Regions from separate parts of the Spongisporangium articulatum genome, predicted to be linked through region 1. Evidence: predicted binding sites of a transcription regulator. Region 1 holds the regulator's gene; the other holds the start of a gene.
The links. The regulator LexA, encoded in region 1, represses DNA repair genes until DNA is damaged. The targets are predictions, from matches to a motif close to TCGAACANNTGTTCGA.
Positions count from the first base shown of each region.

Region 2: ACIB24_RS20390 (DUF6504 family protein) is a predicted target of LexA. The motif match lies at 1,843-1,858, and genes of this name have one in related genera.

Region 1 covers NZ_JBITLV010000003.1:314,193-318,398, forward strand. Annotated here, with positions in the region: gene ACIB24_RS11070 (vitamin B12-dependent ribonucleotide reductase) at 1-387, opposite strand, end outside; gene nrdR (transcriptional regulator NrdR) at 480-953, opposite strand; gene lexA (transcriptional repressor LexA) at 1,354-2,100, opposite strand; gene ACIB24_RS11085 (LysM peptidoglycan-binding domain-containing protein) at 2,292-2,669, shown strand; gene ACIB24_RS11090 (acyl carrier protein) at 2,811-3,050, shown strand; gene ACIB24_RS11095 (ATP-dependent DNA helicase) at 3,047-4,206, opposite strand, start outside.
Region 2 covers NZ_JBITLV010000007.1:271,122-275,327, reverse strand. Annotated here, with positions in the region: gene ACIB24_RS20415 (pentapeptide repeat-containing protein) at 1-160, shown strand, start outside; gene ACIB24_RS20410 (hypothetical protein) at 302-766, opposite strand; gene ACIB24_RS20405 (hypothetical protein) at 854-1,021, opposite strand; gene ACIB24_RS20400 (hypothetical protein) at 1,018-1,281, opposite strand; gene ACIB24_RS20395 (MmcQ/YjbR family DNA-binding protein) at 1,400-1,768, opposite strand; gene ACIB24_RS20390 (DUF6504 family protein) at 1,874-2,254, shown strand; gene ACIB24_RS20385 (SAV_6107 family HEPN domain-containing protein) at 2,419-2,853, shown strand; gene ACIB24_RS20380 (DNA polymerase III subunit alpha) at 2,888-4,206, shown strand, end outside.

The DNA.
Region 1 (4,206 bases):
GTCGGCCGGCGAGGCGAAGTAGCCGTTCTCGCGGCCGGCCTTCACGTAGGTCAGGACGACCCGGTCGATCAGCTGACGGAGGCTCCACTCTCGCGCGTCGGTACCGACCGCCCCCCGGAAGTACTTGGTGGTGACGATCGTCGAGGCGTTGACCGACCAGAACTCCGGGAACTCGACGTTCTTCTGCTCGAAGATCGTCTCGCCGGACTTCCAGTTGGTCTGGACGACGTCCCGCCGCTCCCACGTCACCTCGTCGTAGGGGTGGACCCCCTCGGTGGTGTACACGCGGTCGATGGTCAGGCCGGTGGTCTGGACCCGGGGTGCGTCGCCGTGCTCGGAACCCTGTCGCGCGTCATGCGCGGGTCGGCCGGAAGCCGTCTCCGTCATGCTGGAATTCCCCTTATCGTGCGAGTGGACGTATGAGTTGCTTGGTGACCGCCGGCGACGAAACCTTCCCCAGCCCCGCCGCCGGCGGTGGTTCATGTGGGTGGCTCCACACCCGTGGGCTCGCGTTCGGCCCGCAGCAGCGTGATCGCCGACTCGAAGTCCTCGAGGTTGTCGAACGCCTGGTAGACGCTGGCGAACCGCAGGTACGCCACCTCGTCGAGCTCCCGCAGCGGAGCCAGGATGGTCAGCCCCACCTCGTGCGCGTCGATCTCGGCGCACCCGGTGCTGCGGATGGTCTCCTCCACGCGCTGGGCGAGGTGGGCCAGGTCGTCCTCGCTCACCGGGCGGCCCTGGCAGGCCTTGCGGACGCCCGTGATGATCTTCGAGCGACTGAACGGCTCGCTCGCCCCGGAACGCTTCACGACGGTGAGGCTGGCCGTCTCGACCGTGCTGAACCGGCGGCCGCACTCCGGGCACTGGCGGCGCCGCCGGATGGCGGTGCCGTCGTCGGTGCTGCGGGAATCGACGACCCGGGAGTCACCGTGACGGCAGAACGGGCAGTTCATCTCGACCCTCCTCAGCGATCCCGACCTGTATCGCAGTCGCACTCCGTAGAACACCCGGGCGCCCCGACCCCTTCCACGTACGAGGCGGAAGAGCGACTACATCTGGGTGAAACACATCGGTGTAACTACAACATCTGGGGGTAGACGTTAAGCCTCAACCCCAGGAGGCGCAACCCTGCCACGCCCGCGTCGCTCGGAAGTCGCGAGGAATCCGGGCCGGCCTGCGGGACCGCCGCTGGTCACGACGGCTTCGTGACTTTGCGCAACCAAAACTCTACCCGCCGTGATGAGTTCGGGGCTCATCCGTTCGCCCCCTGGACGGGCGGGACGACGAACGCCCGGCCCCCGCGGACGGGGCACCGGGCGCTCGGCGAACCTTCGCGTGGGACCTGACGCGCGCTCAGACCCGGCGCATGACGGCGACGACGCGGCCGAGGATCGTGGCGTCATCACCGGGGATCGGCTGGTAGGCCTGGTTAGCCGGCAGCAGCCAGATGTGACCGTCGCGCCGCTTGAAAGTCTTCACGGTCGCCTCACCGTCGATCATGGCCGCGACCACCTCGCCCTGCTCGGCCACGGGCTGCCGGCGCACGGCCACCCAGTCGCCGTCGCAGATCGCCGCCTCGATCATCGAGTCGCCGACCACCTTCAGCAGGAACAACTCACCCTCGCCGACCAGCTGGCGGGGCAGCGGGAACACCTCGTCGACGGCCTGCTCGGCCAGGATCGGGCCACCGGCCGCGATGCGCCCCACGACCGGGACGTACGCCGGTGCCGGGCGATCGTCGCCGGCCGCCCCCTCACCCAGGCCCACCCCGAGGCCGGCGCCCTCGCCGACCTGGACCTCCACGCGACCGGACTCGCCGGGCAGGATGACCTCGATGGCCCGCGGCCGGTTCGGGTCGCGCCGCAGGTAGCCCTTGCGCTCCAGGGCCGTGAGCTGGTGCGCGACGCTGCTGGGGCTGGTCAGGCCGACCGCCTCGCCGATCTCCCGCATGCTCGGCGGGTAGCCGCGCCGCTCGACCGCCGACCGGATGGTCTCCAGGACGCGCCGCTGGCGGGCCGTCAGCCCGTCGCCCCCGGGTGGGCCGTCGGGCAGCGTGTGCACCTGGGCACCGGCCTCCTCCTGCGGGTCACGACCTGTCATGACGACCTCCCTGGTGAGCCGGCGGACAACCTCTGTCTTCGCGATCACCGTAGGGGCCGGACGCGACACAATCAAACACGTGTTCGAACGTGTCTCGATTCTGTCGGTGCCGCCTGATAGACATACACCTGTTCGATCGAACGCCCGTTCGACGGACAGTTGTTCGAAGATCGAGCCAGCAGGAGGCCGCCGTGAGCACCCTCGTCGCACCCCGTACCGTCGGCACCGTCGGCACAGTCGTCCCGGCGCCGGCCCTGAGGTCCTCCACGCTGCGGCTGACCGCCCGTGGCCGGCGCCTCGTCGGGTTCCTCGTGGCCACCGGGCTGCTGCTCGCGGTCGTGCTGGGGGCCCTGCTGCTCAGCGGCACCGCGCAGGCGGGTAGCGACGTGCACCAGGTCCCGGTCGGCTATCACGTGGTGCTGCCGGGCGAGACGCTCTGGCAGATCGCCGGTGAGGTGGCACCGGGGGTCGACCGCCGCGACACCGTGAACGCGCTGATCGAGCTGAACGCGCTGCCCACGGCCGCCGTCCAGGTCGGTCAGAGGCTCGCCGTGCCCGCACAGGCCTGAGCCGGGGAGTTCGACCCGATTCGTCGGGTCAACGGCTGATCCGGGCGTCCTTCTCCGCCGCCAGGGCGCAGCCTGCGGGTATGGTCCCGGTGTCCAGCAGTCCCTGGAGGGCTGTACTTCAGTCCCCGAAGGGATTGGCACGTGAGTGATCCGACGATGGATCTGATGGTCCGCGCGGTCGTCGCCAGACAGCTGCAGGTCCCGCCCGACGACGTGACCGCCGACCTCGACCTGTACGAATGCATGATCGATGACGAGCAGGCCGTCGCGCTGCTGGCCGAGATGGGCCGCGCGCTCGACGTCCGCTTCCCCGACGACTTCCTCGACGGGCTGCACACCTACGCCGACCTGACCACCGCGGTCCGCGTGTCACTCTCCTAGCTCGAACCCTTGGCCCGCTCGTCGAGCCTGCGCAACGCTCCGAGCACGACCTCCCGGTCCGTCGTCGACCAGAACGGCGGCAACGAGGAGCGCAGGAAACCGCCGTAGCGGGCCGTCGCCAGGCGCGGGTCGAGCACCGCCACCACCCCGCGGTCGTCGTCCGAACGCACCAGGCGCCCCACCCCCTGGGCCAGCCGGAGCGCCGCGTGCACGGCCGAGACGGCCATGAAGCCGTTGCCACCCGCCTCGCTGACGGCGCGGGCCCGGGCCGACTGCAACGGGTCGTCGGGCCGCGGGAACGGGATCCGGTCGACCACCACCAGCTGGCACGAGGCGCCCGGCACGTCGACGCCCTGCCACAACGACAGCGTCCCGAACAGGCAGGTCTCCGGCTCCGCGGCGAAGGTCCGGACCAACGTCGCGGTGGTGTCGTCGCCCTGGCACAGGATCGGCACGTCGAGCCGGTCGCGCAACGCGTCGGCCGCCTCCTCCGCGGCCCGTCGCGAGGAGAACAGGCCGAGGGTGCGCCCGCCGGCAGCCCGGATCAGGGTCTCGAGCTCGTCGAGCACGGCCGCGGGCAACCCGTCGCGGCCCGGCGGTGGCAGCGTCTTGGCCACGTAGAGGATCGCCTGGCGCGGGTAGTCGAACGGGCTGCCCACGTCGAGTCCGGACCACGGTGGCGACTCGTCACCGGCCAGGCCCAGCGAACCGGCCATGGAGTCGAACGAGCCCCCGAGCGAGAGTGTCGCCGAGGTCAGCACCACCGACCGGTCCGAGAAGATCCGCTCCCGCAGCAACCCGGCGACCGACAGGGGCGCCACGTGCAACCCGATCCGCTCCCCGCCGTCCCCCGGGCCCGACGGGCGCCGCGACCGCGACACCCAGACCACGTCGAAGCTGCCCGGGCCCCCCGCTCCCCCGGCCAGCCGCTCGGTCACGTCGAACACCTCACCGACCGCGGCGCGCGCGAGTTGCCTTGCCCCGTCGGCGGTTCCGTCGGTCGAGTCCTTGGCCTTGTCCTTCTCGCCCTGGCCGAGCAGCGACATCAGGGCCCGGGCGGCATCCCGCAACGCCACGACGGCCGCCTGCAGCCCCTCCGGCAGGCCCTGCTCCAGCCGCCCCGCCGGCAGGGACGCCAGCACGTCGCCGAACGTCT
Region 2 (4,206 bases), on a different contig from region 1:
CGACCTGACCGACGCCCGGCTGTCGGCGGTCGACCTGCGCGGTGCCTCGGTGGAGATCGCCGCCGGGTTCGACCGCCTGCGCGGAGCGGTGATCAATACGGGTCAGCTGATGTCGCTCGCGCCGGCCCTGGCCGCCCATCTCGGCATCACCGTCGACTGAGCTTTGCTCTGAACGCCAATTGGCATCACTGCCGGCCGTCGGACAGTGGGGTAGTTCTGCGCCCTCCCAGGGGGTCGGAACTACCCCGATCAGTGATCGACGACTGCTCGGGGGCTCATGGGCTCGACTGCGCCGCCCGTGTCATGACCGCCGCCGCGGCGGGTAGCCGAACAGCACGAGGCTCAGCAGGCCGAGGATGCCCGGGATCAGGAGTAGCGCCATGGTCGCGCTCTCGTGCCGTTCGGTGGCGTACTCCCCGTCGACCTGGAGCGGCACCGTGCCGCCCGGCTCGATCCAGTGCGGCACTTCGACGTCGTCCTCGTGCTGGCGGCCGCCGGAGGACCACCGCGTCCGGCAGACCGTGTGGTTCATCGAGTAGCGGCCGGTGGAGGGGCGGAAATCGCACCGGACGACGGTGCCGGTCACGGGGGAGTCGAAGAGGGCCGCGGCGGCGACCCCACCGACGAGCAGGGCGACGAGACTCAGGGCCAGGACGAACCAGAAGCTGGGGCGGTCCCACCGGCGCGGCGACCAGATCCCTCCGTGGCCCAGGTTCCTCGTGTGCTTCGGCACGGCCAGCGGCGAGCGGCCGTTCACGCGGGTCACCGGGACATTCTGCGGGTGGAGGGCCGGACAGCGGGTGGTTGTGGGGTAGTTCTGCGCCCTCCCAGGGGCCGCGATCTACCCCGCTGCTCAGGTCGGGTCCGGCGATTCGGCCTGCTCCGCGGGGGCACCCCGGTAGTGGAGGTAGTCGATGCTCATCAGCGCGACGATCCCCACCCCGGCGAGACCGCCCACGACCAGGCCCATCAGTGTCGCGTACCGGACGACCTGGCCCTTCGGAGGCGGCGGTGAGGTCATGCGTCGTCCCACTCGTCGCGCAGTTCCTTGCGCAGCACGTCGGCCTGGACGATCAGTGCACCCAGCAACTCCTCCCGGTTCAGCCGCGAGGTGGTCCGGTAGGCCCAGGTGACGTCGCCCTCGTCGTCGAGGCACTTGACCAGGACGAAGGCTTCGAGCGGCGTCCAGCCGGGCTCCAGGGGGTGGACCTCCAGCCCGGGAAGGGTGTCGGCCAAGGGGTGCCGCTCGTCCGGCCCCGCCTTTCCCTCGTGCCCGCTCATGGCCGGAAACGTAGCCCCGAGAACGCGGCGCGAACAGTGGATTTCCGCTCTGCCACCGCATCACTGGGTGGATCTTCGTGGGCTCCGGGCTGCGCAGATCCACCCGATCTTCGACCGGTCAGGGTTCGCGGTAGTCGGCGGCCAGGTCCTCGGGGGCGCGCATCCGCCAGGCGTCGGTCACGAGTTCGTGCAGCCGGGGCAGGTCGATCTCGGCGAGGCGGACCATGACCAGCGGTTGGTCGCCGTAGCCGGGGGCGGTGAAGAACAGGTCGGGTTCGCCGAGCAGGAGCGCCTGCTTCTCGTCCTCGTCGCCGACGTACAGCACGGCGACGTCGGTGCGGATGCGGCGCGGTCGACCGGGTTCGCGCTCGGGGTAGGACCAGATGAAACCGTGCCCGCCGACGCGGAAGTCGAACCCCTTCGAGGCGATCTCCTCGACATGCGGCAACCCCAGCGCGAGCCGGCGGACGTCGTCGGCGTCGACCATCGCCCACTCCGATCTCGAGAGGGCCGCGTTTCCGATTGACGGACCGCGGGGGCCCCGGTGTACATTCGAACTGTTCGAACACGTGTTCGAAAAGGGGAGGTTCGGGTGGCTCGGCGGATCGGTGAGGCAGTGGCGGTACGGCTCGCACAGGATGTCACGTCCGGCGCCGGGGCCGGGGTGGCACCCGCGTCGTTCATCTGGCGCGACCGGGTCTACGTCGTCCGTGAGGTGCTCGGCTACTGGCGCGAGCGGCAGGCCTGGTGGAACGCGCCCGCGGTCCGCGCCGCCGCGGTCGGGGAGGACCTCCCGATGGCCGTCGGCGCGGAGGGGCAGGCGCTCAAGGTCGCGGTCGACCACGAGCGCGAGGTGTGGCGCGTGGAGGCGCGCGGGCCCCGGACTGTCGGTGCCGGCGTGTACGACATCTCCCGTGAGACGACCCGGGGCACCGACGGCGAGGGCTGGCGCCTGCTGGCCGTCGCCGACTGAAGACGTGGGCGCCGATGTGCCCGGAACGGGCCGACCCTCCGGATCGTCCAGAAGAGCAAGAGCAGGACGAGCAGGCACTCAGGTCCAGCACACCTGATTCGCAGCAACCCTTCACCGACCCACGGGAGCGTGGGCGACGCACCACCGACGACGAGGAGGACGACATGTCGGCCACCACCCTGGAGCGACCGCCCGTCTCCACCGCTGCGCGCATGCTGCTCGAACGCTCCCGCGCCGGTCTGCTGTCGGCCTGCGCCGCCCGCACCCCCGGCGAGCGGTACGTCACCGCGCACCTCGCCGCCCTGCGCGCCGCCGCCGCGGTACTCGCGGTCCGCAGCCGGCCCGGTGGTCGCGGCGGTCCGCGCAGCGTCTGGGAGGTGCTGCCCCGCGTGGCCCCCGAAATGGGGGAGTGGGCCACGTTCTTCGCCTCCACCGCCGCCCGTCGGGCCGCCATCGAGGCGGGGCGCGCCTACGTGGTCAGCGGCCGTGACGCCGACGACCTGCTGCGGGACGCCGAGGCGTTCCACCACCTGGTCGAGTCCGCCCTCGGCCTGCCCTACCAGCAGGTGCTCCCCATCGACCTGCCCAGCTGCGAGTAGCCATCCTCAGTCGGGTGCGAACGAAAGGCCGGTCATGTCAGAGCCTTTCGTCCACCTGCACGTCGCTTCGGGGTACTCGCTACGGCACGGGGCGACCAGCCCCGGCGCGCTCGTGGCCCGCGCGGCCGAACTCGGCATGGACGCCCTCGCCCTGACCGACCGCGACGGCCTCTACGGGGCGGTCAAGTTCGTCCAGGCCTGCGAGAAGAACGGCGTCGCCCCGATCCTCGGCGTCGACCTGGCGGTCGAACCACTCGATCTGGACCAGGACGACGCCGCCCCCCGCTACGCGACCGTCACCCGGGCGGTGCGCAAGGCTCCCGTCCGGGGCGGGGCCGCGGTCGACCCCCGGCACCCGCGGGTCACGGTCCTGGCGCTGGCCGACCTCGTAGCCCGCCGCGCGATCAGCGGTCCGGACGACGGTCCGCGCCCGCCGGGTGTCGGCTGGGCCCGGTTGTGCCGGCTGGTCTCGGCCGCCCACGCGCGCGGCGAACGCGGCACCCCGGTGGCCGACGTCGACCTCGTCACGCGGCACGCCGCCCACCCGGAGCACCCCGAGGTCGCGGCGCTCGTGGTGCTGCTGGGCCCGGCCTCCGACGTCGGGCGCGCGCTGCTGGCCGGGCGCCCCGACCGGGCGGCCGCCCTGCTGCGACGGTGGCGTGCGCTGCTGCCGGCCGGCGCTCTGGCCGTCGAGGTGGTGAACCACCGCGGTCCGCGCGGGGCGCTCGCGGGCCGCGCGCACGCCGTCCAGCTGCTCACGCTGGCCCGCCAGGTGGGCGTGCCCGCCGTCCTGACCAACGTCGTCCGACACCTCGAACCCGACGGCGCGGTGGTCGCCGACGTCCTCGACGCCGCCCGGCGGCTCGTCCCGCTGAACGCCCGACACCTCGACAGCACCACCGCCGAGGGCTATCTCGCCGGTACCGATGAGATGGTCGCCCGGGCGGTCGAGATCGCCGACGCCCTGGGCGGAGGGGGCGGTCGGGACGAGGCGCGGTTGCTGCTGGCCCACACGCGGTCGCTGGCGATGCGGTGCCGTCTGGTGCCCAAGGTCGACCTCGGCCTGGGCAGCGCGCAGTACCCCGAGCTGCACACGCTGCGCCTGGCCGACAAGGAGGACGCGCGGCGCACCCTGCGGGAGAGCTGCGAGCACCAGGTCCTGACCCGTTATCCGCACGCCGACGAGAGCTTCCGGCGGCGGGTCCACGAGCGGCTGGACCAGGAGCTGGGGGTGATCGAGGAACTCGACATCCCCGAGTACTTCCTCGCTGTGCAGCGGGTCTGCGAGCTGATCCGGGACAAGCTCGGTGGCCGGGTCGCGGCCCGCGGCTCCGGCGCCGGCAGCCTGGTCAA